4 regions of the Laedolimicola sp. genome follow, and region 3 is predicted to be linked to each of the others. Evidence: riboswitches for the same ligand, from Rfam matches in the RefSeq annotation. Region 3 holds a riboswitch; each other region holds the start of a gene.
What was found. Region 3 has a riboswitch for cobalamin ahead of ACTRC3_RS03365 (tRNA threonylcarbamoyladenosine dehydratase). Riboswitches for the same ligand answer to the same signal wherever they lie in the genome.
Positions count from the first base shown of each region.

Region 1 (7,976 bases), on a different contig from region 3:
TTCCTTATTCCAGATGTTGAACGCCTCGTCGTCCTCCACGTAAACGGACGGATACAGACGATCCTTGTCCAGTCCCACCACCTCGGTCAGGAACTCCCAGGTCCAGTGAATCGCCTCGTCCTTGAAGTAATCGCCGAAGGAGAAATTGCCCAGCATCTCAAAGAAGGTGCCGTGACGGGCGGTCTTTCCTACATTTTCAATATCGCCTGTACGGATACATTTCTGACAGGTGGTCACTCTGCGACGGGGCGGAATCTCCGCGCCTGTGAAATACGGCTTCAGCGGAGCCATACCGGAGTTGATCAGCAGAAGACTGTTATCATTGTGAGGTACAAGAGAAAAACTCTTCATTGCCAGATGTCCCTTGCTCTCAAAAAATTCCAAGAACATTCTTCGAAGTTCATTTACGCCATACTGTTTCATTTGTTCCCTCCTAAGCCCGTTCTTATCAACGGGCTGTCTCTATTCCATAATCTTTTTTATTATAAATTCTGGAATAGGGTTTGTCAATTACCAGCGTTTCATTTCCCGGATCAGCTCTTCCTCGTAGTCGCCGAGGACCTCCTGCTGACGGCCGCCGTGGTAGAGATTGGTCTCTGCGCCGCGCTCACCGTTTTCCTCAAACTCCCAGATGTGATAGGGGACGCCGCGGTAGGAGAAGTCAACGCTGCCAAGCCCGTCCTCCTCCGTATATTCATATTCCCAGCCCTTTTCCTCCAGAAAGGCGCGGACGCGGGAAAGATACTGTCTTTCTTCCATATTAATCAGCCTTTACCTTGTGGTATACCTTCTTACCCTTGCGAAGCACCAACGCTCCGTCGGCGTCCATATCGCCCGTGGTAAATTTCTGGTACACATCTGTTACCTTTACATCATTAACCGTCACGCCGCCCTGCTGTACCAGACGTCTCGCCTCGGAACGGGTGGGAGCAAGCTTGGTCTCCACCAGAAGCGTCAGGATATCCTTACCCTCGTCCAGCTCGGCCTTCGCGTAGGTGGTGGTGGGCATATCGTCGGTCTTGCCGCCGTTGGCGAACAGGGCTCTTGCAGCCTCCTGTGCTTTCTTAGCTTCTTCCTCGCCGTGTACAATCTTGGTGATCTCGTATGCCAGAACCTCTTTTGCATGATTGATTTCCGCGCCCTCCAGAGCTCCCAGGCGACGAACCTCGTCCATCGGCAGGAAGGTCAGAAGTCCCAGACACTCCTCTACCTTCACGTCTTCGATATTTCTCCAGTACTGGTAAAACTCGTAGGGAGAGGTTTTCTCCGGATCAAGCCACACGGCGCCCTTCATGGTCTTGCCCATCTTGATGCCCTCGCTGGTGGTCAGAAGCTTGAAGGTCAGACCGTATGCCGGCTTATTCTCTTTTCTGCGGATCAGCTCTACGCCGCCGATGATATTGGACCACTGGTCATTGCCGCCCAGCTCCATCTGGCAGCCGTACATCTGGTTCAGCTTCAGGAAATCGTAGGACTGCATGATCATGTAGTTAAACTCAAAGAAGGTCAGTCCCTTCTCCATTCTCTGCTTGTAGCACTCCGCGTTCAGCATCCGGTTTACGGAGAAATGCGCTCCCACCTCACGCAGGAAATCCACATAATTCAGATCCAGCAGCCAGTCCGCGTTATTGGCCAGAATCGCGTTGTCGTTGTCAAAGTTGATGAAACGGGACAGCTGATTCTTGAAACATTCTGCATTGTGCTGGATGGTTTCCTTTGTCATGATCTTACGCATATCGGACTTACCGGAGGGATCGCCTACCATGGTAGTTCCGCCGCCTAAAAGGGCGATGGGACGATGTCCTGCCCGCTGCATGTGCATCATGGCCATGATGGTCAGGAAATGTCCTGCGGTCAGGCTGTCTGCAGTGGCGTCAAAGCCGATGTAAAAGGTTACTTTTTCCTTTCCGAGGAGCTCTCTTACCTCCTCCGGATGGGTACACTGCTCGATGAAGCCGCGCTCCATGAGTACGTCATAAATATTTTCTGCCATGTTCTCTTCCTCCTAATTAGAAATTCTCTCTGCTGTGCAAACCCTGGCTTTTTCAAAGCCAGGGTTCACGGGCTTCGTGCAAAAAACCCTCATCCTTTCTTAAAAGGACGAGGGTTACGCTCGTGTTACCACCTTTTTTTCATAAACAGCTCGCGCTGCTTACCTCTTCAAGTGCCAGCTATCGACACTCTAGCACGCTAACGGGTGCGGGATTCCGTCGCAGCCTACTTCCTGCCCCGGAAAACTGCTTCCGGAAATGGGTTCGGTACGAAGCTCGGGGATGTATTCAAAATCAGGAGATACGCGCGCCTCTCATCGCCCGGCTGCTTTCTGTCCGCTCCCTCCGACTTCTACTTGTTCCCGTCAAAGCCTTTTGGTTTATGTGTAAATCTGCGTTTATTATAGGCAGGGGAAACTGGTTTTGTCAAGCCCTTTTTCCGCTTTTTATCCAGCCCGGCAGATAATAGATCTGCCGTTTTCCCGTGGCCGTATTGGTTGTGATCTGCGCTTCGATTCCAAAGTACTCCCGGATATTTTCTTTTGTGAGCACCTCTTCCGGCGTACCGTAATCCACAATCTTCCCCTGATACATGAAAATAATCCGATCGCAGTACAGGGCCGCCAGATTCAGGTCATGAATAGATGAAAATACCGTCACGTCCTGCCCCTTTAAAATATCCATAATCTGATACTGATAGCTCACATCCAGATGGTTCGTGGGCTCATCCAGCACAATAAAGGCACTCTCCTGCATCAGCACCCGGGCCAGCAGCACACGCTGCTTCTCGCCGCCGGACAGGCTTAAGTAGGAACGGTGCTCGTAGCCGGACAGTCCCACTTCCTTCAGGCATTTTTCACAGAGCTTCTTGTCCTCCGCCGAATCCCCCTGCAGGAATTTTTTCTTGGCGTACCGGCCGAACATGACCATATCCCGCACCTCGAAATCAAACTCCACATGATTTTCCTGGGCCATGACTGCCATTTCCCCGGCCATTTTTTTGAAGGAAAAATCCAGCACATCCTTTTCATTCAGAAAAACGGTACCCCGGCCCGGCTTGTAGGTTCGGTAGATATTTTTGAGAAGCGTAGATTTGCCGCAGCCATTGGGACCAACCAGGCCCACAAACTCGCCGTCCTGCACTTCCAGGCAGATTTGTTCCAGAATGCTTTTTCCGTCTATCTGATAATCCAGATTTTTTACCTGTAAACTCATACTCTGCCTCCTCTACTTTTTTCCCATATTGCCCCGGCGAATCAGATACAGGAAGAAGGGCGCGCCGAAAAAGGCCGCCACCACGCCTATGGGCAATTCAGACGGAGCAATGATGGTGCGTGAAATCAGATCGGTAAGCATTGTGAAGAGTCCTCCTCCCAGAATCGCCATGGGGATCAGCCGTCTGTGTCCGGATCCCACAAAGCTTCGCATAATATGGGGTACAACCAGTCCCACAAATCCGATAACGCCGCTGACGGATACCACAACGCCGGTCAGGATCGTGGAAGCCGCAATAATAACCAGTTTCATTTTACGGGTATCCACACCCAGAGTTTCCGCCACGTCGTCGCCCAGAAGCAATACATCCAGCTCCTTCGCGAACAGGAAAATGACCACGATTACCACAACGCCAACCACCACCACATATCTCAGCTTGCTCCAGGTGGCTCCGCTTAAGGATCCTACCATCCAATAGAGCGCCATCTTCGTCTTATCCGATCCCGTATTGATTCCGTATACCATCAGATTGGTAAAGGCTGAAAACAGGGCGGAAGTCGCGATACCCGCCAGCACCAGCTGCGTCGAGGTAATCCGGCCATGAATGGAGGCGATACTTAAAGACAGACAGATGGAGACAGCCGCTCCCATGGTAGCGCCAAAGATAACGGAATATCCGCCCATAAAGCTGAACCAACCAAGCAGGATGGCACAGACTGCTCCGGCAGAAGCTCCGGAGGAGATACCCAGTACATAGGGATCTGCCAGGGGATTCTTGGTCAGCGCCTGCATCAGGACGCCGCACAGCGCCAGTCCCGCACCTACGATAAAGGCCATCAGCACGCGGGGAAACCGGATATTCCAGATGATATTTTCCGTCTTGCCCTCCCAGGCAATTCGAAAGATATCCTTCCCAGAGATTTTATTTACCAGAATTTTTCCAATATCGCCTGCTGAGACGTTCACTGCGCCGATGGTTACGGATATGGTCAATACCGCGGCAATCAGCAGCAATACCAGCAGCAGCGTCACAAGGAAGCGGCCTTTGCCCGATTTTACTGTTCCTTTCATAGATTCCTCCTTCGTGAACACAAATAGAATGAGCAAGAAAAACGGGGAGCTTTCACTCCCCTGTCTTTCCCCCTGTTAGAATTTATCCGGATACAGCTGCTCTGCAATGGTCTTAACCGCGTTGGCGCTTCCTGCGCTACCCTGCATATCGCTGCAGCATACGGAGTAGATTCTGCCTTCCTTTACGGCGCGCAGATCCTTGGTGAATTCATTGGTCTCCAGGAACTCCCGCTTCTCTGCTACATCGTCTCCGGTATACTCCAGAATCAGAATCACGTCCGGATCACGCTCTACTACTTCCTCCCAGGAGGGCTTTGCCCAGCCTGCTTCGATATCATCGAAGATGGAGATACCGCCGGCCTTCTTGATGATGTCGCCCGGCATGCCCTGGCAAGCGGTAAACGGTACATCCTCTCCGGAATCATAAGCAAATACTTTTACCGGATTCTCATAGGCCTCATCACCCAGAGCGTCCTGCACCTCCTGCAGGGTATCCTTCATAGCCTGTACCTTCTCAGCTGCCAGATCCTGCACCTTGAAGATCTCGCCCAGAGTTTCGTAGTCCTTATACAGATCCGCAAAGGTTGCGCTGTCTGTGCATACATACGGGAAATACATGGCGATACCATTCTCATCGCAGAAATCCTTGTTGAAATTCTTATCGGAAAATGTGGAATCCCAGCCCATCAGGAAATCGCAGCCGGTTGCCAGCAGCTCTTCCTTGGACAGATTTGTCAGGCCTTCGCCCGGGTTCATCAGCTGGGGAACCTGATCGCGGGCCGGATACTCGGAAGCCGTACTCCAGCAAAAGCCCTTGGTATAGCCTGCCATCTGATCCTGCAATCCCAGATCAAAGAAAAAATCTGCCATCTGGTCACCGGAAGCTACCACAGCGGAGGGCATTTTGGTGATGGTGTACTCTACGTTCTCACCCAGTCCGGAACGCTCCAGGTTCAGGGTAATGGTAACCGGCTCATAGGCGTCGTCTGCGTCTGCAGTCTCCTTTGTCTCGTCGGCGCTTTCGGCAGCCTCTGTGTTCTCCTCTGTTGTGGTGTCCGCTGCCTTGGAACCACAGCCTGCCAGCAGGCCTGCCGCGAGACAGGTACTTAAGAGTACGCTTACTACTTTCTTCTTCATGTTTCTTCTCCTTCGTTCTGTAAAATGATTCGTCCATAAAAAAAGCACCACCCAATCACTTCTGATCAGATGATGCACCCGTATTCGGCATCCGGACGCACTGCGCCCTCTATCTTTCGCAAATGTCATGGACCGTGACAGCAAAAGCAGAATAAGCAGGTCTTCTGACTTACGCCGGCCTTTTTTGTCTTCCTTCTTCCCGTCCCGTACCATTTCCTGTACCTTACGGACAGTGAAGGAAAACGGCCCTGAAACTTTGCGCTTACAGCGGCGGCACCGCACAGGATTTACACCTGTTTCCCTTTTCACCGGCCCAACATTTCTGTTAGTCGGCACTCACTCCGTTAAATATATAACATATTTTTTCTTTTCTTGTCAAGCATCAAATATTGTTAATCCATGCCAGTTTCTTCCACTTCTCCACAGTGCGATAATATTTTTTATGTAACAGGGGATTCCATAGGAATTTCCTGTTGCATAAAACAAAAAGCTCCTGGATAACCAGAAGCTTTTCAGCAGTCGATAGGGGAATCGAACCCCTGTTTTCGCCGTGAGAGGGCGACGTCTTAACCGCTTGACCAATCGACCATTTCCTTATTCTTTTGTGCCGCTCGCTTGCGACTTGTTTAGTATATAATAAGACAAGGGGAAATGCAAGTGTTTTTTTCAAAATTTTTAATTTCTTTATTTTTCACGTATTTTTTATATTTTTCTGATAATTTATACATCTTTTTTTCTTACTCCCTGACGCTTCCATCTTCCCCTATCGTAACGCCGCCGAAGCACAGCCCCTGCAGATTTCCATAGAAGGCTGCCCGCTCACTGCCATCCATCAGTCCCATCTGGTTGGCCGTACTGACACAGGGAATCACCCTTACCTCTATGCCGTCGTCTGTAATGGTCAGCTCTGCCATCATGGTTTCGTAGGTCCGGTTCGCGAAAATAAAATTGCCCAGGCTATAAAAAATCGGTTTTCCCTGATAATATTCAATCCCCTGCAGCACATGGGGGTGCGCGCCAATTACAGCGTCTGCCCCGGCGTCGATATACTGGCGGGCCAAGGACTTCTGATACTCCTCCGGCTCTGTGTTCCGCTCGATTCCCCAATGGACATAGACCACTACATAGTCGCACTGCTGCTTCGCCGCCTGTATCTCCCCCAGAAGCTTCGTCGGATCATAGGTGGTAAAGAGACCGGAATTGCTCTGAGACGCAGTCCAGGAATGCTCCGGAATCACACGGGTGGCTCCCAGAAAGCCAATGACCCGTCCGCCTGCCTCCATGGTTTTCAGAGCCTTTGCCTCCTCCAGGTTCTGCCCTGCTCCCACATGGAGAATGCCCGCTCCGTCCAGTGCCGTTAATGTCTCGGCAAGCGGCCCTCTGCCGAAATCCAGCATATGATTATTGGCCAGGGTCACGATATCTGCCCCCAGCTCCGGTAATACAGATGCATATTTGGGATCCACCCGGAAGGTATATTGCTTATCTTCCATTGCCTCACCGGTAGTTCCAAAAGGAAATTCCTGATTCAGCATGAAGATATCGGCGCCGCGGGTAATGGAAAGCAAATCTGATGTGGCCGCTGCAGAAATGCCATTTCGCTCGTATTTTTCCTGTAAAACATCAGTCAGAAACAGGTCGCCTGCAAACAATAAGGCAACATCCTCTTTCCGGTTCTCTCCATCCGAGGCTTCTGCACCTTCCGATTCCTCTGCCCAAGCTTCAGAGGCTTCTGATTTTCCGGACGGCGTCAACACATGTACGGTCGGTACTTCCACTGACAGCTTTCCTGTTTTCTCAGTGTCCGCATTTTCCAGGGAATCCATCCCTGCATCCGCCAAAGCCTCCGCGCTTTTCCCGGGCGCAGAAAAGCCTTCCGCCGCCCACAATGCGCCGCCTACAAGGAGCGCCATGAGAACTGCCAGAATACTTATCTGAATGTATTTTATCATTTCCCTGTAAAAAGATCTTTTCCGTCCCGCCATGGATTCCGTCCCTTCGCTGCCGCCGTCCATTTTATCTGATATCTATTTTACCCGTTTCCAAAGAAAAAGGCAACAGCCCTCCGGGAGGAAGGACTGCTGCCAATTCTTAATATTTCCTGATCTCTATGCTTGTTTCTTTTTCTCCAGCGGAGTACTGTATCCGATATAATGGTTCTGATACAGAATCTGGAAAAACTTCGTAAGGCGCGGAAGAAGCGGCTCCGCCTCCTCGCCGTAGCATTCCTTTACCAGAAAGCTGATGTCGTAGATGGTCCGCTGGCCGTCCATCTGCTGCCATACAAAGCTGCCGTACTCGTCCAGACTGATATAGCTGACCTTCGGCCGCTTGAAAAACTTCTGTGCCAGCCAATTATAGAAGCCTTTGTTCTGTACTTCTATCTCCACCAGCTTCTTTTCATTCAACTTCCAGCTGTAGCCCGGCGCGCAGACCGGCACAAAATCCAGATAATTCTTTTTTTTCTTCATTTATTTCTTCTTTCTGCCAATGGTGACCTTGAACAGGGTCGCGGTCAGCAGGGCAAAGAAAATCAGACCGCCGATATTGCCGTTGAGCGGG
Region 1 is NZ_JBOKYU010000010.1:37,637-45,612, forward strand. It holds gene alaS (alanine--tRNA ligase) at 1-423, opposite strand, end outside; gene ACTRC3_RS04345 (kinase) at 511-759, opposite strand; gene tyrS (tyrosine--tRNA ligase) at 761-1,993, opposite strand; gene ACTRC3_RS04355 (ABC transporter ATP-binding protein) at 2,418-3,206, opposite strand; gene ACTRC3_RS04360 (FecCD family ABC transporter permease) at 3,219-4,277, opposite strand; gene ACTRC3_RS04365 (ABC transporter substrate-binding protein) at 4,353-5,414, opposite strand; cobalamin riboswitch at 5,552-5,769, opposite strand; tRNA gene ACTRC3_RS04370 (tRNA-Glu) at 5,931-6,002, opposite strand; gene ACTRC3_RS04375 (CapA family protein) at 6,152-7,366, opposite strand; gene ACTRC3_RS04380 (PqqD family protein) at 7,523-7,885, opposite strand; gene ACTRC3_RS04385 (OPT family oligopeptide transporter) at 7,886-7,976, opposite strand, start outside.
Region 1: it holds a riboswitch for cobalamin, as region 3 does, so the genes downstream of both, ACTRC3_RS04365 (ABC transporter substrate-binding protein) here and ACTRC3_RS03365 (tRNA threonylcarbamoyladenosine dehydratase) in region 3, are expected to answer to the same signal.

Region 2 (7,976 bases), on a different contig from region 3:
GTTTACTACGCCGGACAGACCTTACGGCAACGCAGAAGGCCTGGATAACGTGGGAAATGGTTCCGTAAAGGATTTGCTGATTCCGATTCTTTCCCTGATCATCTGCTGTGTTATCGGCATGATTTACACCGGCGGCTTCTTTGACGGCGCGGACTTCGTGACCGCCTTCTCCAACAGTGATGCGTCCATCGGTCTGGCCATCGGAAGTGCTTTCGCCCTGGTCATCACGATTCTGCTGTATGTGAGCCGTAAGGTCCTGGGCTTCAAGGAGTGCATGAACTGCATTCCCGAGGGCTTCAAGGCCATGGTTCCGGCCATCATGATTCTGACCTTCGCCTGGACCCTGAAGGCCATGACAGACAGCCTGGGCGCCGCGGAGTTCGTGGCTAATCTGATTAAGAGCAGCTCTCAGGGTATGGTTGCTCTGCTTCCGGCTATTATTTTCCTGGTTGGATGCTTCCTGGCTTTTGCCACCGGAACCTCCTGGGGAACCTTTGGTATCCTGATTCCGATTGTGGTAGACGCGTTCCAGACCACCCATCCGGCGTTGATGACCGTGGCCATCTCTGCCTGCATGGCGGGCGCTGTCTGCGGCGACCACTGCTCCCCGATTTCCGATACGACCATTATGGCGTCTGCGGGAGCCCAGTGTAACCATGTAAACCATGTGTCCACCCAGCTTCCCTATGCGGTCAGTGTAGCAGTGATTTCCTTTATTACCTATATTGTGGCAGGATTTACCCAGTCTGCGCTGATTTCTCTGCCGGTAGGTATCATATTGCTGCTCGCTTATCTGTTATTTATGAAAAAACGGGCGAAATAATGCAAAAAGGAAGAAAAAATAGCGGAAAAACAGTTGATTATTTCAGAAAGACTGCTATAATGCTTGTGTAGGTTATGTGAAATCAAATAAGAAGCAGCTGGTGCCGTTAAAAAACGGAGAATAGGGAAGCAGGTGAGAGACCTGCGCGATCTCGTCACTGTATGCAGGAGCGGCTTATCATACGTCACTGAGCCATCGGGAAGACGATAAGCAGCGCTTGTACTGTAAGCCAGGAGACCTGCCAGACTGCGGCGCATGGAGTCGAAAGATTCCGGATCACGAGGATTGATAGTGCCAGATGGGGTATAGACACAGCTGTTCCGCGCAGCGCTGTTTTGCGTGGATGGGCGAACAGATGTAAAGCTGACGACTGAAAATCCGACGATCCACAGGATCGTCGGATTTTTTAGCAGATTCCTTCTGATCTTATGAATTTCATTTAACTGAAAAATTTTTGCAGGAGGAAAAGAAAATGAAAAAGAAACTTGTAACACTGTTATGTGTAACAACTCTGACAGCATCCATGCTGGCAGGCTGCGGCAGCAAGGCTGAGACGCCGGCTGCAGACACTACTACTACGGAAGAGACCACAGACGCTGCAGAGGAGACTGCAGACGACGCGGACGCAGATCAGGCTGCAGCTGACAACGTAGCAGCCCTGATTGACAAGATCTATGTTCAGGAGAGAACAGAGACCACAGACGCTGACTGTAAGGCAGCCAAGGAAGCATGGGACGCTCTGACAGACGCTCAGAAGGAGCTGGTAGAGGGCGAGAACGCTGACCCGGATTACTTCGGACGCGACACCGGAGACGCTTCCAAGGATGATCCGAGAAACCAGGACGAGATCGGCGAGAACGAGCTGCTGGTAGTAAGCTTTGGTACTTCCTTCAATGACAGCCGTGTAGCTGATATCAAGGGTATCGAGGACGCTCTGGCAGAGGCAAATCCGGACTGGTCCGTAAGACGTGCCTTTACCGCACAGATCATCATCAACCATATCCAGGCCCGCGACGGCGAGGCAATTGACAACATGGATCAGGCTCTGGATCGCGCAGTTGCCAACGGCGTAAAGAACCTGGTAGTACAGCCGACCCATCTGATGCACGGCGCTGAGTACGACGAGCTGATGGAGGCGGTAGACGCATACAAGGATAAATTTGAGTCTGTAAAGGTAGCTGAGCCGCTTCTGGGCGAGGTTGGAGCAGACGCTTCCGCAGTCAACGCAGACAAGAAGGCTGTTGCCGAGGCTATTACTGCTGAGGCTGTAAAGACGGCTGGTTTCGATACTCTGGACGCAGCAAAAGAGGATGGCGTGGCATTTGTATTCATGGGTCATGGTACCTCCCATACCGCAAAGATTTCCTATAGCCAGATGCAGGCACAGATGAAGGATCTGGGATATGAGAACGTATTTATCGGAACCGTAGAGGGCGAGCCGGAAGATACTGCATGTGAGAATGTGATTAACGCAGTTGCAGAGGCCGGTTACACCAAGGTTGTACTTCGTCCGCTGATGGTAGTTGCAGGCGACCATGCAAACAACGACATGGCAGGCGACGATGACGATTCCTGGAAGAGCATGTTCAACGCATCCGGCAAGTTCGAGAGCGTAGACTGCCAGATCGCAGGTCTGGGCGAGATCGAGGCAATCCAGAATCTCTATGTTGCTCATACCGCAGAGGCTATGAAATAAGTAAGGATAAAGGACAAGAAAAGAAATGAAGAAGAAAATCATCGCGTTAATGGGAATGGCAGTCTTAAGCTGCACACTGGTGATGGGCTGCGGCAGCAAGGCGGAGACGCCGGCTGCAGAGACTACCACAGAAGCGGAAAGCTCCGATGAGAAAACTGCCAAGACAGAAGAAACGGCGGAGCCGGAAAAGGCTGACGCAGAAGAAGCTGCAGCAGCGGCACTGGAGGACGGCGTTTACACCGCAGATTTCAATACAGACAGCAGTATGTTCCATGTAAATGAATTTTACGAGGGAAAGGGAACGCTGACCGTAAAGGACGGACAGATGACCATTCATGTGGTTATGCCTTCCAAGAACATTGTGAATCTGTATGAAGGTCTGGCAGAGGATGCCCAGAAGGACGGCGCAGAGCTTCTGCAGCCGACCGTAGAGACCGTAGATTTCGGCGATGGTACAGAACCGGAGGAGGCCAATGCCTTCGACGTACCGGTTCCCGCACTGGACGAGGAATTCGACCTGGCGCTGATCGGAACCAAGGGCGTATGGTACGACCATAAGGTCAGCGTATCCAATCCGGAGCTTCTTCAGGACTAGGCTTTAGAAAAAGCGAACAATAACATGCAGGGGCTGTTGTAGAATGTGCAGAACGTTTTGCGGCAGCCCCCTTGTTCCAATTATAGGAAATTCAAATAGAAGGAGTAAGACAATGACAATCGAGGATTTACAGCTGGCGGACGGTAATTATACGGTAGAAGTGGCCATGGAGGGCGGCAGCGGCCGGGCCACTATTGAGTCACCTGCCGCGTTGTCCGTGGAGGACGGACAGGCTGTGGCCCAGATTACCTGGAGCAGCAATCACTACGACTATATGATCGTGGGCGGCGAGAAGTATCTTCCGGTGAGTACAGACGAGCATTCGGTTTTTGAAATTCCGGTGGAGGTCTTTGACGAGGGGATCGATGTGATTGGCGATACGACGGCCATGAGTACGCCCCATGAGGTAGAATATACGCTGACCTTTGCGTCAGATTCTATTCAGGGAGAGAATGGCGGCAGCACGGGAGGAGCGGGCTCCACTACGGCGGCAGCAGGTATTGTGATAATTGCGGTAGCGGCAGCGATTGCGGCGACTGTGATGCGGAAGAAGAGGAATACAAAGGCATGAAAAAGAAACTGATGGCACTTCTTCTGTGCCTGGCTATGTGTCTGGGACTTACGGCCTGTGGAGCAGGCGGTTCCGGCACGGCAGAGAACAGCACGGATATCAGTGACGAGCTGACTTATACGGACAGCACGAAGCTGGAATACGCGCAGAAATTTACCATTGACAATTATGAGGGCGGCTATTCACTGATAACCATCACGGACGGCGGACGCTTCCTGGTGGTTCCTGAGGATAAGGAAGCGCCGGAGGATCTGGCGAAGGATATCACGGTACTTCAGCAGCCCATTCAGAATATATATCTGGTGGCTTCGGCGGTCATGGACATGTTCGTATCCCTGGACGCCCTGGACAGTATTCGCTTCAGCGGCACCAAAGCCGACGGCTGGTATATCGATGCGGCGAAGGCAGCCATGGAGAATGGCGACATTCTCTATGCAGGCAAATATTCTGCGCCGGATTATGAGCAGATTCTGGCGGAAAATTGCGGCCTGGCCATCGAGAACACCATGATTTCCCATACGCCGGAGGTGCAGGAGCAGCTGGATAAATTCGGAATTCCGGTGCTGATAGATCATTCCAGCTATGAGCCGAACCCCTTAGGCAGGACCGAGTGGGTGAAGCTCTACGGCCTGCTGACCGGCCATGAGGAAGAGGCTGAGGCGGCCTTTGCCAGTGAGGCGGATGCTTTTAAGGCCATCAGCGGCGAAGAAGCCACAGGCAAGACGGTGGCATTTTTCTATATCACCAGCAACGGCGAAGCCAACGTGCGGAAATCTGCCGACTATCTGCCGAAGATGATTGAGCTGGCGGGCGGCACGTATATTTTCCAGGATCTGGGAGATGCAGAGGATGCTACTTCCACCCTGTCCATGACGATGGAGGAGTTCTACGCAGGGGCGAAGGACGCGGATTACATCATTTACAACAGTACCATAGAGGGACAGCTCTCCTCGGTGGATGAGCTGCTGGCAAAAAGCCCGCTGCTGGGGAAATTCAGGGCAGTGCAGGAGGGCCATGTGTACTGTACCATGAAGAATCTGTATCAGTCTACCATGGAGCTGGGCACGATTACGTCGGATATTCACCGGATGCTGGTGGGGGACGACGGGGATCTGACTTATCTTTACAAGTTAAACTGATACGCTTCGGAACGCAAAGAGAGGGATCCGGAAAGTATGCGCCGGATAACAGACACACGATAGCTGTGGGAATTTGCACAGTGACAGAAGGGAACGGGAACAATGAGTAACACAACAGGCGGCAGAAATGCCCGAAATAAAGGAAGATACTGGGCTGCATTTCTGATACTGGCCCTGCTGGTGCTGATTTTTCTGGTTTTGAGCATCTGCATCGGAACCGTGAACATTCCGCTGGCGGAGATTCCAAAGATTCTGGGGAAAAATGGGAACGATGATACCTATACGGATATCGTCATGGGCATCCGATTTCCCCGGGCTGCAGCAGCAGGCATCCTGGGCGGCGGCCTGGCTCTGTCCGGCTATCTTTTGCAGACCTTCTTCCATAACCCCATCGCGGGTCCCTTTACACTGGGGATCTCCTCCGGCGCAAAGCTGGTGGTGGCCCTGGTCATGGTGGCAGCCCTGGGAAATGCTTTTGCTTTAAGCTCCTGGGTCCTGATTATCGCGGCCTTTGCGGGAGCCATGCTCTGTATGGGCTTTGTGATTCTCATGTCACGGGTCATGGATCAGATGTCCATGCTTATCGTCAGCGGCGTCATGATCGGCTATATCTGTTCGGCTGTGACGGACTTCGTGGTGACCTTTGCGGATGACGCGGACATCGTGAATCTGCACAACTGGTCCAAGGGAAGCTTTTCCGGCATGACCTGGGACAATGTGCTGATTATGGCCATCGTGGTGGGAATTACAGCTATCTGCGTCTTTCTCATGTCCAAGCCCATCAGCGCATACCAGATGGGAGAGGCCTACGCAAAAAATATGGGCCTGAACGTGCAGGTATTCCGGGTTCTTCTGGTGCTGCTTTCCAGCGTCCTGTCGGCCTGCGTGACGGCCTTTGCGGGTCCGGTCTCCTTCGTGGGAATCGCGGTGCCCCATCTGGTCAAGAATCTTTTCGGGACGGCGAAGCCTATCCTGATGATTCCGGCCTGTTTCCTGGGTGGAGCGGCTTTCTGCCTGTTTTGCGACCTGCTGGCCCGGACCATGTTTGCGCCGACGGAATTGTCCATCAGTACAGTGACGGCGGTGTTCGGCGCGCCGGTGGTCATCTACATCATGATTCACAGAAAAAAGGAGAGGGCGGAGTAGCATATGGATACCTATTATTTCTACACGGAAGGGCTGACCGTCGGCTACCACGGCGTTCCCCTGATCAAAGACATCCGAATCGGCCTGAAAAAGGGTGAAATCCTGACTCTCATCGGCCCCAACGGCGCGGGCAAGACTACGATTCTGAAAAGTATCATCCGGCAGCTGGCGCCCTTAGGCGGCGTGGCGGTGCTGGACGGCAAGGCTATGGGGGATTTGAGCGGCAAGGAACTGTCTCAGAAGCTTTCTGTAGTGCTGACCGAGCGCATCCATCCGGAAATGATGACCTGCCGGGACGTGGTGTCCACAGGCCGTTACCCCTATACGGGCAAGTTTGGCGTGCTCTCCGGGGAGGACTGGGCGGTGGTGGACGAGGCCATGGATCTGGTACATATCCATGAGCTGGCGGATCGGGATTATACGAAGACCAGCGACGGTCAGAAGCAGCGGGTCATGCTGGCCCGGGCCCTCTGCCAGCAGCCGGATATTATTGTGCTGGACGAGCCCACTTCATTTCTGGATATCCGTTACAAACTGGAATTCCTTTCCATTATTCAAAATATGTCACGGACAAGAAATCTGTCTGTCATCATGTCCTTACATGAACTGGATCTGGCAGGCCGTATCTCGGATAAAATTGCCTGCGTGCGGGGCGATAAGGTGGATCGGTTCGGGACGCCGGAGGAGATTTTCACCGAAGGGTATATTCCGAAGCTGTATGGCATGACCGTGGGAACCTACGACGAGCTGACCGGCGACCTGGAGCTCCCGGCTGTGGATGGGGAGCCGCGGGTCTTTGTTATCGCCGGAAATGGCATGGGCACGGCGGTGTTCCGAAAGCTTCAGAGGGAGAGAATCCCCTTTGCAGCCGGGATCTTGTGGGAAAATGATTTGGATTATCCGTCGGCGAAGGCGCTGGCAGTGCAGACGGTGAGGGTATCGGCTTTTCAGACGATCGGAGAGGAGCAGATCGCGGAGGCGAAACGGCTCATAGATGGCTGTGAACGGGCGATTTGTACCGTGAAACTTCCTGAGACAGGCGCAGAGGCCGGGATGGCGGCAGGACTGTGTGAGCTCAAGGAGTATGCGGCACAGCAGGGTAAATTAGAAGGAATATAGTAGAAAGTCAAAAGAGAACGTGGAAAGTGATAACCTCGGTTTTGCCGCAGAATCAGTGGAGAGAGGGATTACGGACCACGTTTTTTGTGGGTGCAAGTATAAAGCTTTCATGATATAGAACAGACTTTTCGCGGAAAAGCCAATTCATTGTCGTATCGTTACGAAATTTGCCGGATGGAAATAATTTACAAAAACATTACAATATGCTATTCTTTAACTATCAGATTAATCTTTTGTATCACAGGGCGCTTCTTCCCAATGATCCCATGATTTTTTTGACAAACAAGCTTCAAAAGCCCGTGCAAAATTCATTGCTCATCGGGTGTCTACACCTACAGAAGATAAGGAGGTTGAAAGTTCCGACCAATACAGCTAAAATAAAGGAGGATATGGCGTGACATATCAGGAGTTTTGCAGCAGTTTTCTGACCCGGCTTACGGAAAAGAAGGCTCTGGGAGTGAAGCCCGGCGAGATTCAGTTTTACCCGGAAGGTCTTTCGGATGGAGATGAGGGGTACGACGAGCGGTTTGTAAGGGAGACGAATCTGCGGTACAATCAGACGGAATCCGGCGTGCTGATCGGCGATTATGTGACGGTTACCAAAACAAAAAGCGAGAAGCTCTCACAGGTTTCCCGGTTTTCACTGGAAGAGCTTTATGACCGGCAGGAGGAAGAGGGCTGGGACAGCGTCTGGCGCTATGTGCAGGGCAGCATAAAAGCGGCAGGTGAGATGCTGGAGACCGGTGTGCTGGAACAGATGCAGAATTATGAGCTGATCAGGGACAAACTGCTGATTCGGCCCATCTATTTCAGCGACTGCAGACGGGAGCTCAAGGAGTATGTGTATGAGCGGTACGGTGACGTGGCTCTAGTACTCTATCTGACCG
Region 2 is NZ_JBOKYU010000001.1:27,109-35,084, reverse strand. It holds gene ACTRC3_RS00165 (Na+/H+ antiporter NhaC family protein) at 1-823, shown strand, start outside; cobalamin riboswitch at 906-1,083, shown strand; gene ACTRC3_RS00160 (sirohydrochlorin cobaltochelatase) at 1,296-2,519, shown strand; gene ACTRC3_RS00155 (hypothetical protein) at 2,545-3,114, shown strand; gene ACTRC3_RS00150 (hypothetical protein) at 3,227-3,685, shown strand; gene ACTRC3_RS00145 (ABC transporter substrate-binding protein) at 3,682-4,824, shown strand; gene ACTRC3_RS00140 (FecCD family ABC transporter permease) at 4,927-5,970, shown strand; gene ACTRC3_RS00135 (ABC transporter ATP-binding protein) at 5,974-7,089, shown strand; gene ACTRC3_RS00130 (DUF5688 family protein) at 7,484-7,976, shown strand, end outside.
Region 2: it holds a riboswitch for cobalamin, as region 3 does, so the genes downstream of both, ACTRC3_RS00160 (sirohydrochlorin cobaltochelatase) here and ACTRC3_RS03365 (tRNA threonylcarbamoyladenosine dehydratase) in region 3, are expected to answer to the same signal.

Region 3 (7,976 bases):
ATAAAACCTATTGATTTAATAAAATAATATCATTTTTCAAATTGATAAGCAAGTGCTATAGTAAGAGTAACGAAAATGTATCAGAAAAGGGGAAGAAAAATGAAGGTCATTGTAGTGGGCGGTGTAGCAGCCGGAACCAAGGCTGCAGCCAAGCTGAAGCGGGAAGATCGAAATGCGGACATCCGGATCCTGACAAAGGGAAAGGATATTTCCTATGCGGGCTGCGGTCTTCCGTATTATGTGAGCGGCGTGATCCGGGAAAAAAAGGATTTGCTGGTGCATACGCCGGAATCTTATGAAAAAGTAACCGGAGTGCCGGTGGAAATCCGGACTGAAGTGACAAAAGTAGACCGAAAAGGGAAAACTGTGGAGGCTGTGAATCTGGATACGGGAGCAGTCGAAGCCTATGCGTATGATAAGCTGGTGATTGCCACGGGCGCGCGTCCCTTCGAGCCGGATTGCCCGGGCACGCAGCTGAAAAATGTATTTTATATGAGAACGCCGGAGGACGCAGATATGCTTCGGCAGACTGTGGAGGCTGGAGAGATCCGTCGGGCAGTGATCGTGGGCGGTGGATTTATCGGACTGGAAATCGCGGAAAATCTGGCGGCGAAGGATGTGAAGGTATCTGTCATTGATTTCGCGCCCCATATTCTGCCGGGCTTCCTGGATCCGGAGATTGCGGATTATGTGGAAAATAAGCTGGCGGACGCGGGCGTCATGTGTTTTACCGGAACGGGCCTGGAAGAAATTCTCGGGGAGGAGAAGGTAGAAAAGGTAAAAACCTCCCGCCGTGCCATGAAGGCGGACGCCTGCATCCTGGCTATGGGAATCCGTCCCAATACGGAATTTTTGCAGGACGCCGGTCTGGAAATGTTCAAAGGAGCTCTGTTGACAAATCAGGCGTTGCAGACAAATGATCCGGATATCTACGCGGTCGGCGACTGCGCTATGGTAACGAACCGGATTACCGGAAAGCCCCAGTGGTCGCCCATGGGTTCCACAGCGAATATAGCGGGCCGCGCGGCGGCGCAGCACCTTGCCGGGAAAACAGTGCAGTATCCGGGCGTGCTGGGAACCGGCGTGGCGAAGCTGGCCGGCTTCTGCATGGGAAGAACCGGATTACTGGAGCAGGCGGCGCGGGAAGCAGGCTATGACGCAGAGAGTGTGATTTGTGTGGTGGACGATAAGGCACATTACTATCCGGGCGCAGCTTTATTTGTCATAAAGCTGATTGCAGATCGGGAAAGCCACAGGCTGCTTGGTATGCAGACTGTGGGAACGGGAGCGGTGGATAAGCTGACGGATATAGCGGTGACTGCGATTTCCATGAAAGCGACCCTGGAGGATCTGCAGTACATGGATTTTGCGTACGCGCCGCCCTTCTCCACTGCGATTCATCCGCTGCAGCATGCAGTGAATATTCTGCTGAATAAGCTGAACGGGGAGCTGGACAGCATGACGGCCGCAGAGTATGCGGAAGAAGGAGAAAATTATCGGATCGTGGATGCGGGTATTACACCGTCGCTGCACGGGTATCCCTATGTGGATCTGAACAGCCTGGACGGTCCGGCAGACGGGCTTGGCAGGAACGAAAAACTGCTTTTGGTATGTTCCAAGGGAAAACGGGCTTATCTGGTGCAGAACCGTCTGAAGGCTTACGGATATACGGATACAAAGGTACTGGAGGGCGGCATGACCTTCCATACAGAATTAACAGAGGAAGAATAAAAGGAGGCACACAATGGCTACATTAACAATCAGCAAGGAAGATGAAAAGCGCGTAAAGGCAATGGGATTTCTGAGCAATAAGGGAACCGATAATTTCTCGGCAAGAATCATTACCGTCAATGGAAAGATAACGGCTGCGCAGCAGAGATGCATTGCGGAAGCGGCGGAAAAATTCGGAAACGGAGTGATAACCTTTACCACCCGTCTGACGGTGGAGGTACAGGGCGTTCCCTACGACAAAATCGAAGAATTCAAGGAATATATTGCCAGAGAAGGACTAATTACAGGTGGAACCGGTTCTGTGGTACGCCCGGTTGTAGCCTGTAAGGGAACCACCTGCCAGTATGGACTTTTGGATTCCTTCGCCATTTCCGAGGAAATCCATCACCGTTTTTATGAGGGGTATCACACGGTAAAGCTGCCGCACAAATTTAAGATTGCGGTAGGCGGCTGCCCCAACAATTGTGTAAAACCGGATTTAAATGATTTGGGAATCATCGGTCAGAGAATCCCCGAATTTGACGAGGATAGCTGCAACGGATGTAAGAAGTGCAGCGTAGAGGCAGCCTGTCCCATCGGCGCGGCAAAGGTGAAGGACGGCGTTCTGGAGATTAACAAAGAAATCTGTAACAATTGCGGCCGCTGTGTGGGTCAATGCCGTTTCGACGCCATCGAAGACGGTCAGTACGGATTTAAGATTTACATCGGCGGCCGCTGGGGCAAAAAAATCAATCACGGAAAAGCGCTGCGTAAGGTGTTCACCAGTAAGGAAGAAGCCTTAAACGTGATTGAAAAGGCGATTCTCCTGTATCGGGAGCAGGGCATTACCGGCGAACGTTTCGCTGCGACCATCGAACGTCTCGGCTTCGATAACGTGGAGCAGCAGCTTCTGTCTGATGAAATTCTGGAGAGAAAGCAGGAGATTCTGGATGCGCAGCTTCATCTGACAGGAGGAGCAACCTGTTAAAAGGGAAACCCTATAGGGTATATTTTGTTGACGAAAGCCCGTCTGTATGCTACACTGACTAAGGTATAACGCAGAGAGTATGCATGATGCATAAAGCAGGGGAATCAGGTGGAAGGCCTGAGCGATCCGGTCACTGTAAGCAGCGTGTCTGCAAGCCAGGCTACCTGCTCTTTGCGGGAAATGGACAGGCTTCCGTGGAAAGCGGTTCCGGATATAGTTGGCGGCCGATGGGATGAAATCCGCTGCTGATCATAGGGAGAGATCTGTCATAAAATACAGATCTCTTTTTGTTTTGCAAGCGCATGAGGAGAAAATTATGTTAAATCAGTTTTCAAGAACAGAACTTTTACTGGGAAAAGAAGCCATGGAGATTCTGGAGCATTCCAGGGTGGCAGTCTTCGGCATCGGCGGCGTGGGCGGCTATGTGGTGGAGGCCCTGGCGAGAAGCGGCGTGGGAGCCTTTGATCTCATCGACGACGATAAGGTGTGCCTGACGAACCTGAACCGCCAGATTATTGCCACCCGGAAGACGGTGGGTAAGTACAAGGCCGAGGTCATGAAGGAGCGTATCCTGGAGATCAATCCGAAGGCGGAGGTCAATACACATCTCTGCTTCTTCCTGCCGGAAAATAAGGATGAATTTGATTTCAGCCGGTACACCTATGTGGTGGACGCCATCGATACAGTCACCGCGAAGATTTCTCTGGTGGAGGAATGTGAGAAGGCAGGCGTGCCTCTGATCAGCAGCATGGGAGCGGGCAATAAGCTGAATCCCTTCCTGTTCGAGGTGGCGGATATCTATAAGACCAGCGTATGTCCGCTGGCGAGAGTCATGCGGCGCGAATTGAAAAAACGCGGCATCAAAAAGCTGAAGGTGGTCTACTCCAAGGAGAAGGCGGTGCGTCCCATCGAGGACATGTCCATCAGCTGCAGAACCAACTGTATCTGCCCGCCGGGAGCCAAGCATAAATGTACTGAACGCCGTGACATTCCGGGTTCGACCGCATTTGTACCGTCCGTAGCGGGACTTCTGATCGCAAGTGAAATCGTAAAGGATCTGACCGAGGACGCCATGAACCGCGCCCGGGCAGCCCAGGAGCAGGAGGAGAATAAATAGATGAAGGGTAAATTATACGGCATCGGCGTGGGTCCGGGTGATCCGGAGCTGTTGACGCTGAAAGCAAAACGGATTCTCGATGAAGCGGATATCATCGCCGTTCCGGTAAAAGAAGCCGGAGAAGAGAGTACGGCGCTGGAAATCATCCGCCCGGTGGTGGAACTGGAGCATAAGCACCTCCTGGAAGTCATTTTCCGGATGGCAAAGGATAAGGAGGAGCGGAAGAAGTGCAGAGCAGCGGCCTGCGAGCAGCTGACCGCAGAGCTTTCCCGGGGAAAGAATATCGCTATGATTACCCTGGGCGACGTCTCGGTATACAGCACTTACATGTATGTGAACCAGTATGTGGCAGAGCATGGCTTTGAAACGGAGATTATCCCGGGTATTCCATCCTTCTGCAGCGGAGCGGCTGCGGCCCGGTTACCGCTGATGGAGGGAAATGAGTCCCTGGTGATCGTGCCCTCCGTCCGTGCGGAGCAGCAGGTGGAGGAGGCCATCGCCCACTATGACAACGTGGTCATCATGAAGGCAGGTGGCAGCATTGGCCGCATCCTGGAGCTGATGAAAAAGTATGACCGCGCGGAAAGCTGCGCTACGGTCATCAGCTGCGTGGGTATGAAGGACGAATATATCGGATCCCTGGATCCGGAGAGAACATACAGTTACTTTACAACCGTCATCATTAAGAGAGAGAAGAGGTAAAACAATGGTATCATTTATCGGAGCAGGCCCGGGAGATCCGGAGCTTCTGACAATTAAGGGAAAGAAACTGATCGACAGCGCGGATATTATCATTTACGCAGGTTCTCTGGTAAACCCCAAGGTGCTGGCGGACGCCAAGGAGGGCGCGCAGATCTATAACAGCGCCACCATGACCCTGGAAGAGGTTCTGGCTGTCATGAAGGACGGCGAAGCCAAGGGCCTGAAGGTGGTCCGTGTACATACCGGCGACCCGGCTATCTTCGGCGCGCACCGGGAGCAGATGGACGCTCTCGATCGCATGGGTATCGAGTATGAGGTCATTCCGGGGGTCAGCTCTTTCCTGGCGACTGCGGCAGCCCTGAAGAAGGAATACACGCTGCCGGGTGTGAGCCAGACGGTGATCCTGACCCGCATGGAGGGCAGAACGCCCATGCCGGAGGGGGAAAAGCTTCAGGATCTGGCCAGACATCACGCCACCATGATCATTTTCCTGAGCATCGGTATGATGGAGGAGCTGTCCGCAACCCTTCGGAAAGAATATCGTCCGGATACACCTGTGGCAGTTGTATACAAGGCAAGCTGGCCGGAACAGAAGATTGTAAGAGGAACCCTGTTGGACATTGCAGAGAAGGTAAAGGCAGCAGGCATCACCAAGACTGCGCTGACTGTAGTAGGAGATTTCCTGGGAGATGATTATGAGCTGTCCAGGCTTTATGACAAGACCTTTACCCATGAGTTCCGGAAGGGAGTCGAAGCGTAATGAGCATCCGGCTTATCAGCATCAGCCATAAGACGGCGCCGCTGGAGGTTCGGGAGCTTTTCGCCTTTACCAAAGAGAAGCAGGCGGAGCTTGAGAAAATCCTCATAGACGAGGGCGGCGCGGCAGAGAGCGTCATTATCGCTACCTGCAACCGGACAGAGATTTATACCTATTTTGATAAAAACCAGGATAAGAAGAAAAACGTATTTACCAGGCTGCAGGAGCTGATTCTCCGGGAATCCGGAGCGGCAGCCGTGAAAGAGGACGTATCCGATTATCTGCGCTTCTATCAGGACAGAAAAGCGGTCAATCACCTGTTTTCCGTGACAGCGGGACTGGATTCCATGGTGGTGGGCGAGGATCAGATTCTCGGCCAGGTAAAGCATGCGCATGCGCTGGCACAGGAGGCGGGCAACAGCGGGAAATACCTGAATACCCTGTTCCGCTATGCCGTGACCTGTTCCAAGAAGATTAAGACGGATACGGATTTGTCGAAGACCTCGGTATCTACGGCGACCCTGGCGGTCAAGGCAGCGGAAGAAGCCTTTGGCGGAAGCCTGGCGGGTAAAAATGTTATGGTTATCGGCGGTACCGGTCAGATCGGCGGTATCGTACTGAAGAATCTGTACAGCCTGAAGGGCTTAAATATCTACAGCACCATCCGCAATGTAACGATGACCCACGACGCCCATATCAAGAGCGAATCCAATACCCTGATTGATTATAAGGAGCGCTACGATTACATCAACGCCATGGATGTGATTATCAGCGCTACGGCCAGCCCCCATTATACGCTGACCGGCACGAAGGTGAAGGAGCACATGACGACGGATAAGCCCCGTGTTTTTGTGGATCTGGCGGTTCCGGTGGACATCGAGGAGACCATCGCTGAGTTCCCCCACACCTTCTTTTACAATATGGACGACCTTGAAGAGTTAGCAGAGACTAACAACCGGGCCAAGAAGGAAGCAGTCTGTCAGGCGGGTGAGATTCTGGAAGAGTTTGAAGAGGATTTCATGCGCTGGATGATTTTCCAGCAGGCGGTACCCCGGATGCAGGAGGTAAAGCACTGGATGGAAGAGGAAGCGGAGAAAAAGGGCTTCGGCAAGGCCATTGACAAGCTGTTTTACCGAATCCGGGAGAATGCGAGCCCGGAGGAGCTGGAGGCCTTTGTGGAGAATCTGCGGGAGCCGGAGAAATAAGCAGATATCAGCGGGATTCCGGAAAAGGAGCCCGACAGAGTTTCAGATAGAAAATGGAGAATACAATGGGAAAATTATACGTGGTGGGCTTCGGCCCCGGCGGTTATGAGCATATGACCGCCAAATGTATCGACGTTATCAACAATGCGGATATTATCACCGGTTATACCACCTATGTGGAGATGTTAAAGGAGTTCTTCCCGGATAAGAATTATCTGGCGACTCCCATGATGCAGGAAGTGAAGCGCTGCCGGATGGCAGTGGAGGAAGCTATGAAGGATCAGACCGTGGCCATGGTCAGCTCCGGAGACAGCGGCATCTACGGCATGGCAGGTATCATTTACCAGGTGGCAGAGGAAATGAATGCGGATATCGAGATCGAGACCGTACCGGGTGTGACGGCAGCCAGCGCGGCGGCTTCTGTGCTGGGTGCGCCGCTGATGCATGATTTCGCAGTGATCAGCTTAAGCGATCTGATGACGCCGCTGGATCTGATTATGAAGCGGGTGGACTGCGCCGGTCAGGGCGACCTGATCGTCTGCCTGTATAATCCCAAGAGCAAAAAGCGTACCGGCTATGTGGAGCAGGCAGCGGAAATCCTGATGCGCTACCGGCAGCCGGAAACTCCTGTGGGTATCGTGCGTCACGCGGGACGCAAAGAGGAGAGCAAGCAGATTACAACCTTAGCGGAGCTTAAAAACGCGGAGATTGATATGTTCAGCGTAGTCATCATTGGAAACTCGCAGACCTATGTAAGCAGCGGTAGAATGATCACCCCCAGAGGCTACGCGTTAAAGTAAGGCCCGCGACCGAGATAGAACGAAGTGAAATCGAGGTCAGCGCTCATGGAAATACAGGAGTAAATTATGAAGATTCGAATCGGTACAAGAAAAAGCAAACTGGCTCTGGTACAGACCGATCTGGTGCGGCGGCGCATTCAAGCGGCTTTCCCGGAGGCGGAGATAGAAATCGTGGAAATGTCTACGAAGGGCGACGAGATTCTGGATAAATCGTTGACCTCTTTTGGAGGCAAGGGCGTTTTTACCCGGGAACTGGAGGAGGCTCTGCTAAAGGAAGAGGTAGATCTGGCCGTCCACAGCGCCAAGGATATGCCCATGGAATTCCCGGAAGGGCTTTACATTGGTGCGGTGCTGGAGCGTGCTGACGTCCATGACGTGCTGGTGACCACCACAGGCGTGAAAGCGCGGGAGCTGGCGCCGGGCAGTATCGTGGGAACCAGCTCTCTCCGGCGGGAATTGCAGATCAAAGAGCTGAATCCCACGGTACGGATCCGGATGCTGCGCGGCAATGTGCAGACCCGGATTCGGAAGCTGAAAGAGGGTCAGTATGACGCGATTCTTCTGGCGGCGGCAGGTCTGGAACGGCTGGGGCTGGACAAAGAAGAAGGGATCCGGTTGGAATATCTGGACACGGACAGCTTTCTTCCGGCGGCCGGGCAGGGCATTCTGGCCGTTGAGGCGAAAAAGGGACGCTTTA
Region 3 is NZ_JBOKYU010000007.1:26,965-34,940, forward strand. It holds gene ACTRC3_RS03355 (FAD-dependent oxidoreductase) at 100-1,731, shown strand; gene ACTRC3_RS03360 (4Fe-4S binding protein) at 1,745-2,698, shown strand; cobalamin riboswitch at 2,757-2,884, shown strand; gene ACTRC3_RS03365 (tRNA threonylcarbamoyladenosine dehydratase) at 3,015-3,815, shown strand; gene cobI (precorrin-2 C(20)-methyltransferase) at 3,816-4,517, shown strand; gene cobM (precorrin-4 C(11)-methyltransferase) at 4,522-5,277, shown strand; gene hemA (glutamyl-tRNA reductase) at 5,277-6,479, shown strand; gene cobJ (precorrin-3B C(17)-methyltransferase) at 6,545-7,279, shown strand; gene hemC (hydroxymethylbilane synthase) at 7,346-7,976, shown strand, end outside.

Region 4 (7,976 bases), on a different contig from region 3:
AGCCTCCCCAAGCTTCATGACATTGACTGTCTCAAAGGGTACTTCACCGTCCCAGTAATTGTCATTTTTTACCAGCTGGATATCATGCTCCGGATCGTTGGATACAAAGCAATAGGGTCCTGTACAAATCGGTCCGTCCGCAGCGATATCGCGATCCGCAGAGCCAGCCACATCGATAATGCCATACCAGGGATACGCAAGGCAGCCCGGCAGGTCTACGGTCGGCTCACTTGTTACAATCGTCACAGTCCAGGCTTCATCGTCTGCGCTGATACTGTCATATGTGAAATAATTCCAGGGGTTTCCATTTCCGCCCTTATTGGGATCTGTCACCTCAAATAATCTCTCCAGGGATTCCTGAACCTTTGTCGCCGTCATCGATTCTCCATTGGAGAAGGTTACATTTTCTTTCAGCTTTATGGTCCAGGTCAGCTGATCGTCCGCTACAGACCAGTCTTCTGCCAGCCACGGCGACACGGTGCCGTCGTCCTCAAAACGGGTCAGGGTTTCCAGCGCGCCCCAGCGCATTACAAACCAGCTGTTCCAGTCATCTGCCGGATCCAGGGTTGCGCTGGTCAACTCTGTCGCCACATTTAGCTGTGTTTTCGCGCTTCCTCCGTCTGACACTGCTTTCTGCTCTGTTCCTGCGCTGCCGCCGCATGCTGTGATACTGCCCGCAAGGCACAGGCTAAGGGCAAGGGCAATCAGTTTTTTTCCGTTCATCTTCTCTTTCTCCTCTTCTTTCTTCGTTTTTCTGTTGCATTTGGATCTATCATATCTCTAATACAGTCACCCCAGAGATTAAAGATGACTACCGTAATAAAGACCGCAAGTCCCGGACAAAACAGCAGCCACGGGCTGCTCAGTATATAGGTTCTTCCCTCGCTCAGCATATATCCCCATTCCGGTGTGGGGGGCTGGATTCCAAAGCCAAGGAAGGACAGGCTTGCCAGCGACAGCATGATGGTGCCGATATCCGTCGCTGCCGTAATGATCATCGTAGGAAGCGCGTTGGGCAGCATATATCTCATCAGGATTCTGCTGTGTCTGGATCCTGAGATTTCCGCCGCGGATATATAAGTCCTGTTCCGTATCTTCAGCACCAGGCTTCTGGATAGTCTGGCATATCTGGTCCAGCTTACCGCCGCGATTGCAATCATGGAATTTTTCAGGCTTGGCCCGAGAATTCCCGCGATTGCCATGGCCAGAATCAGATCCGGGAAGGCGATCATCATATCGCCCACTCTCATGATTACCGCGTCTGCCACTCCGCCGAAATACCCGGCTATGATTCCAAGAAAGGTACCCACAACCAGGATTACCGCCACCAGAATCAGTACGCTGTATACACTGGTGGTCGCCCCGCAGATCACCCGGGAGAACACGTCCCGCCCCAGCGCGTCGGTTCCGAAATAGTGATCTTTTCCGGGCGCCTGGAATGCGTCGCTCAGTGACGCGCTCAACGGATCGTAGGGAACGATTTTGTCCGCCAGGAACGCCACTGCCAGAATAAGGAAAACCAGAATGGAAAGCACCGCAAATCTTGTATTCTTTTTCATCCGTTCTCCCCCTCCCTGGTCCTCGGATCAATGTAATGATAGGATATATCCACCAACAGGTTTACCACCATATAGATCAGGGCTATCCACAATACGAAGCCCTGGATCAACGGATAATCCCGCGCTTTCACCGCTCCCACCGCCAGGATACCCAGTCCCGGATAGGAAAAAATAATCTCCACCACCGAGGTTCCTCCGAGAAGCGATCCAAAGGATAGCCCCAGCATGGTAACCAGCGGGAGCATGGCGTTGGGAAGAACCTGGCGGAACAGTATTTCCCACTGATTCATTCCCCGGGCTCTCGCGCCTGTCACGTAATCCTGGTGCAGCTCCTCCAATACCGCCGTGCGCACCTGTCTGGAATATTTGGAGGCCATGGCAATGGCCAGCGTAATCCCCGGCAGCAGCATCTGTTCCATTCCGACGGAGCTGCTCGCCACCTTTACCAGTCCCAGCTTCAAAGCGAAGACATATAATAAGATCAGGCCAATCAGGAAGCCCGGAAGTGAAATACCCAGGAAAGAAAGAAAGCGAACGATATAATCCGCTATCCCGTCCTGTCTGACCGCTGAAAGAATTCCAAGGGGAACCGAAACAATTAACATCAGCCCCAGGGAAAACAGGGCCAGCCGGAACGTTGCCGGCAGCCTTTTCATCAGCAGCTCCAGTACCGGGGCGCTTTTACTGAAGGAGGTTCCAAAATCTCCGTGAAAAATACCGCCTATCCAGTCCACATATTGCTGTAAAAAGGGTTTGTCCAGTCCCATGGACTGCCTGGCCTGCTCCAGCATTTCCGGACTCGGGGTAATTCCCAGGGAATCATACATAGCTGTGGCCGGATCGCCCGGCGCAAGGTATGTTAATAAAAAGGTCAGAAAGGAAATGCCTATCAGCACTACGCACATCTGGATAAGTCTGGATACGAGCCTGTTCTTTTTCACTGTTTTCCTCCGTTTCAGCAATAAAAAAGCCATGGATACTTTTGCATCCATGACCGATTTTACATGGGAAATAAGCCTTCGCAAATAGATCGTTCGCTAAGGTTGCTGCATAGCAGTTCTCCTGACTCACATATTCAGGGAAGAAGCCCAGCGAACTCTCCTCGCCTTCTCAGGTTTACCCCAATGGCGGACTTTCATCTAAGGATCGTTCTTTATGTATACAGTGGCGGTACCGTCCATGATTTCCACATGATTCTCTATTCTTTATCAGCCGCCGTACGCGACTGACAACACTATGCCCGTTTATTTTACTTGATTCCTCTATATCTGTCAAGATTTTTCCATTTTTTGTCTTCCGGTAATTCAGCCTGTCCTTTCGGAAACAGGAATTATTTCTCTTTCTGTCCATACTTTCCTTGACCCGCTTCTCTTACATAGGTATAATGGGCATAGATTATTCTCAATACAAAATCAGGTATAAGGAAATCAGACAAATGGATTACAAACTTTTGCTCGACACCGCCGTCATGGCGGGGGAGCTGATGCTGGCCAACGGGGCTGAGACTTACCGGGTGGAGGATACCATGCAGCGGATGCTGGAGCTGTCGGGACTGAAGACCGCCGAGGCCTTCGTGATGGTGACCGGATTTCTGGTCACTCTGGACGACCCGTCCATCCAGTCCATGACGGTGACCCGCCGGATTCACAGCCGTGGCACGAACCTGAGTATCATCGACGAAATTAACAGTATTTCCAGAGGACTCTGCGGCGGGGAGCTGGAACTGGAGGAAGCCTTCCGGAAGATTAAAAAGCTGAAAAAGGAACCGCATCCGCCCCAGGCTTTTCTGCTGGCCAACGCAGGCGTGGCCGCGGCCTTTGCACTGACCTACGGCGGAACCTGGCAGGAGGCCTTTGTGGCGGGTGTGGCCGGATTTTTCATGGCCATCTGCCTGTATCTGTGCAGCTGCATGAAGCTGCCCTCCTTCTTCGGAATCCTGCTGAGCGCTGTGGTAATCTCACTGTTCGCAGGCGGACTTCTGAAGTTTCTTCCTATTATAGGGAACCTGGATTCCATCATCATCGCGGCCATTATGCCCCTGGTTCCCGGCGTAGCCATCACCAACGCGGTCTTTGACACCCTGCACGGGGATTATATCTCCGGCTCCGCCCGGATGATGGAGGCCTTTGTGGTCGCCGCCTCTGTAGCTATGGGTATTGTCATCGGACTTCGTTTCATTCAGTAAGGAGGTTTTATGCTGATACAGGTTATCGGCGCGTTTTTTTCCGTTGTGGCCTTTTCTTTTCTGCTGCACGTACCGCGCAAATATATCATCTGGGCCGGTTTCACCGGCGCGGTGGGCTGGTGGATCTATCTGTTTCTCATCGGAATCAATCTGTCTGTGGCCATGTCCACCTTTCTGTCCGGCTGTCTCGTCTCCCTCTGCGGCCAGATTTTCGCAAGGGTCCTGAAGGCTCCGGTCACGATTTTCGTCATCCCGGGCATCTTACCGCTGGTGCCGGGCGCGGGCATGTTCCGCATCGCCCACTCTGTCATCCGTTCCGACGGAATGACTTCCTATTATATTATTCAGACACTGATTGTGGCGGGAATGATCGCCCTGTCCATCATGGTGGTGGACAGTATTTTCCGCTTATTTTTAAAGACCAAAGGAGATTGTCATGTGGATCGCAGATAACTGGACCGATTATGAGATACTGGATACTTCGAAAGGAGAAAAGCTGGAGCGCTGGGGCGATTACCTGCTGGTGCGGCCGGATCCCCAGGTCATCTGGGATACGGAGCGAAAGCTGCCTGGCTGGAAGCGCATGAACGGCCATTACCACCGCAGCAAAAAGGGCGGCGGCGAGTGGGAATTCTTCGACCTGCCGGAGCAATGGACCATCCAGTATCCCCTCTGCCAGGGCAAGAATACCTTAACATTCAATCTGAAGCCCTTCAGCTTCAAGCATACAGGCCTCTTCCCCGAGCAGGCTGCCAACTGGGACTGGTTCGGTGAAAAAATCCGCAATGCCGGACGTCCCGTAAAGGTACTGAATCTCTTCGCCTACACCGGCGGAGCCACACTGGCCGCCGCTGCCTCCGGAGCTTCTGTCACCCATGTGGACGCTTCCAAGGGCATGGTAGGCTGGGCAAAGGAAAACGCCCGTTCTTCCGGACTGGGTGAGGCTCCTATCCGCTGGATTGTGGACGACTGTGTGAAGTTCGTGGAACGTGAAATTCGCCGTGGAAATCATTATGACGGCATCATCATGGACCCTCCCTCTTACGGCAGAGGCCCAAAAGGAGAAATCTGGAAAATTGAAGAGGCCATTCACCCGCTGATCCGTCTCTGCGCCCAGCTTTTGAGCGATGAGCCGCTGTTTTTCCTGGTAAATTCCTATACCACCGGACTGGCCCCGGCGGTGCTGACTTATATGATCGCCACAGAGCTGAAGAAATATAACGGTACTGTCGATTCCCAGGAGGTAGGGCTGCCCGTAACCGCATCCGGACTGGTGCTGCCCTGCGGCGCAAGCGGACGCTGGGAAACTAAATAGCTTTTTACAAAGTCAATGGCGGCTGGAGGTTCCGGCCGCTGTGTTTCTGTCTAAATGCTAAGGTTTCTTTTACATTCCAGATTATGTTTCATGGGATGCCCATTCGAAGCCTCTGTAATATTTAAAATTTCAAAGGAGGAATCATTATGAGTAGCATTTATATTGACCCGCAGGTTTACACCGGCCGTCCCGTCAGCCCGGAGGGCCGTCTGGAAAAGGAAATGGCTGTCTATGACCTGCTGGATGAACTTCAGATTCCCTACACCCGTGTGGATCATGGAGTAGCCATGACCATCGAGGAATGTCAGGGTGTGGATCAGCTTCTCGGTATTGAGATCTGTAAAAATCTGGTGCTTTGCAACGCCCAAAAAACGAAATTCTACCTGCTGCTGATGCCCGGGGATAAGCAGTTCAAGACCAAAGACCTGTCCAAACAGATCGGTTCTTCCCGCCTCTCCTTTGCCCCGGCGGAGTATATGGAGAAACTGCTGAATGTGACGCCGGGATCCGCCACGGTTATGGCCTTGATGAATGACCCGCACAATCAGGTACAGCTCATCATCGATGAGGACGTGGCCGCCCATGAGGAATTTGGCTGCCATCCCTGCATCAATACGTCCAGTCTGCGGATGAAGACGGAGGATATGCTGGAGAAGTTTCTGCCGGCGGTGCATCATGAAGCTATTTTTGTGAAGCTGTAATAAAGCCTCTGGCGTTCCAAGTTTAAAATTTCACCTGCCACGCCGATTCTTTGATTCTATTTATATTTGATTTCAGTTTTCTAAGCATTAAAAAAAGAGAGGCGTTCTTCTATTATTATATGTGGAAAGAACGAATCTCTTTTATTTTCACACTCTGCTTAGCATCTGCAGAACATACAGAACAGCTGCGCCAGACAGAAGCTCCTGCACAGCTTATCCATGCCTTCCGCCTGCCGCTGATAGGACTGACTGTTCTGGCTATATACATTTTCCGCATAACGGAAGCTCTGGAGTGTCCGCTGATAAAGCGGGTTATTCGGCTCTAACTGCAATGCTTTCTGAATCTGTGCCACCGCCAGCATCTGATTATTCAGACCATAGTTGGCCAGGGAGCTTAAATAGTACCATCGGGCGTTCCGCTCAGCGCCGGGCATACCGTTCAGCACCGAATCCGCGAACTGGTATTTTCCCATATTGATGAAGTCTATGGCCTGACGCATGGTTTCGCTGTCGGTGCAGACCTGCCGGGGGCGCTCCGGTCCCATGCGCATCCCCCAGAAACCGAAGAAATCCTCGAAGCTTCCGAAACCGCCGTAAGGGCCGCTGCCATAAGTGCCATTTCCACTATTTCCATACGGACCGCTGCCAAAGGGACCGTTTCCAAAAGGATTCTGCCCGTAACTGCCTGCTCCGCCATAGCTGCTCTGCCCATAGCCGCCATAGCTCTGCTGCTGTCTCCGGTATTTCTCCGGGTTATTCAGCATATCGTAGGCCTCGTTAAGCTCGTTCATTTTCTCCGCTGCCTGCGGATCGTCCGGATGAAGATCAGGATGGTATAATTTTGCCTTCTGACGATAGGCTTTTTTTATCTCTTCCCTGGTGGCGTCCCGGGACACCCCAAGTACTCTGTATGGATCGTCAACCATCCGTTTTCTCCTTTCCACGTATTTTCGCGTAATACTGCTGCCAGATGCCGCCGTAGAGGATATCGCGGAGCAGGTGTTCGTCCTGCACCAGCGGCAGCTTTTCAAAGACCTCCATGGCATTACCCAACGGAAGCCCCAACACCGGTTCCATCTCTTCCGGTTTTTTCTTCATCTCAAAAAGAGGGTTATAGTTACCCGTTTTCATGTCCTTTTTATAATCCATAGTCGCATCCATCAGATAGATGAAGCGACCCAGCTCGTAGCCGAAGACCCTGAGACTGTTGCTCCAGAAATCCTCCTCGTACACAAAGAGCTCCGAGAGCATCTTGCCGGAACAGTTGATGGCCTGATCTGCATTGGCGCCCGGCGCCTGCTCGATGAAATCCAGCTCCTGGAGACTGTCTGTGATGGCCTTGCACTGACGGGGGTAAGCCTTTTCCACTTCGTCATAGGCCTTTTTCAGCTTATCACCATACCAGCGTTTTCCGGCCTTTTTTTCATCCTTCCAGTCATCCAGTGCCTTATAATAAGCCAGGGCCACGGTCATATCCGCCGCGTATTCCGTAAAACGGTTCTCCACGCCGCTGCGGGGCCGCAACGGATGGATGCCGCAGCGGAAATCCGTCGTCTTCTCTTTCGGCTCATACAAAGAAGAAAGGAACAGAATCACAAAAGTCATATCGTAGCTTAAGCTCATCCGCTCCAGTTCCCCATATCTCATTTTCAAATTTCTGCAGAGTCCACAGTAGACGCTCTGGTAGCGTTCCTGCTCTTCCTTTGAAAGCTTCGAACGATTACATTCTATATATCCGAACATTCGCTCACTCCTTTATGCTTCACGGCTTCGCGAATTCATTTTCCTCACAGTGCTGCTTAGTATTTAATCTTACCATGCATCCTGTCAATGTCAATGGCTTTCACAGTTCTTTTAGACTCTTTCTTCTTTTTTAATTTTTTACAGATTTCTCTAAAGGAATTCTACCCGGCCATCCTCGATGTGGTAAACCGCGCCGACCACCTGCATTCCTTTCTCTTCCATTTTCGCGATATCCAGGCTGTGCTCAATGAGCGCCATACTGCGCCGGACATTCAGACAGCAGGCTTTGAAATCATCCTTCTCGTCGCCGATGGCCAGCTTAATCTCGTCGGTAATGAACTTGATATAGCCTTCCGGATCGTGATGAATCGCCGCGTCCACCGCGCCGCAACAGGTGTGGCCCAGCACGACGATAAGAGGACTTCCCAGATGGCTGGCTGCATATTCAATGCTGCCCAGCTGATGGTCGTCAA
Region 4 is NZ_JBOKYU010000056.1:341-8,316, reverse strand. It holds gene ACTRC3_RS10575 (ABC transporter substrate-binding protein) at 1-723, opposite strand, end outside; gene nikC (nickel transporter permease) at 720-1,559, opposite strand; gene nikB (nickel ABC transporter permease) at 1,556-2,500, opposite strand; cobalamin riboswitch at 2,595-2,813, opposite strand; gene ACTRC3_RS10560 (threonine/serine exporter family protein) at 2,995-3,744, shown strand; gene ACTRC3_RS10555 (threonine/serine exporter family protein) at 3,754-4,197, shown strand; gene ACTRC3_RS10550 (class I SAM-dependent methyltransferase) at 4,181-5,059, shown strand; gene ACTRC3_RS10545 (prolyl-tRNA synthetase associated domain-containing protein) at 5,206-5,760, shown strand; gene ACTRC3_RS10540 (DnaJ domain-containing protein) at 5,919-6,686, opposite strand; gene ACTRC3_RS10535 (DUF5685 family protein) at 6,679-7,503, opposite strand; gene ACTRC3_RS10530 (carbonic anhydrase) at 7,654-7,976, opposite strand, start outside.
Region 4: it holds a riboswitch for cobalamin, as region 3 does, so the genes downstream of both, nikB (nickel ABC transporter permease) here and ACTRC3_RS03365 (tRNA threonylcarbamoyladenosine dehydratase) in region 3, are expected to answer to the same signal.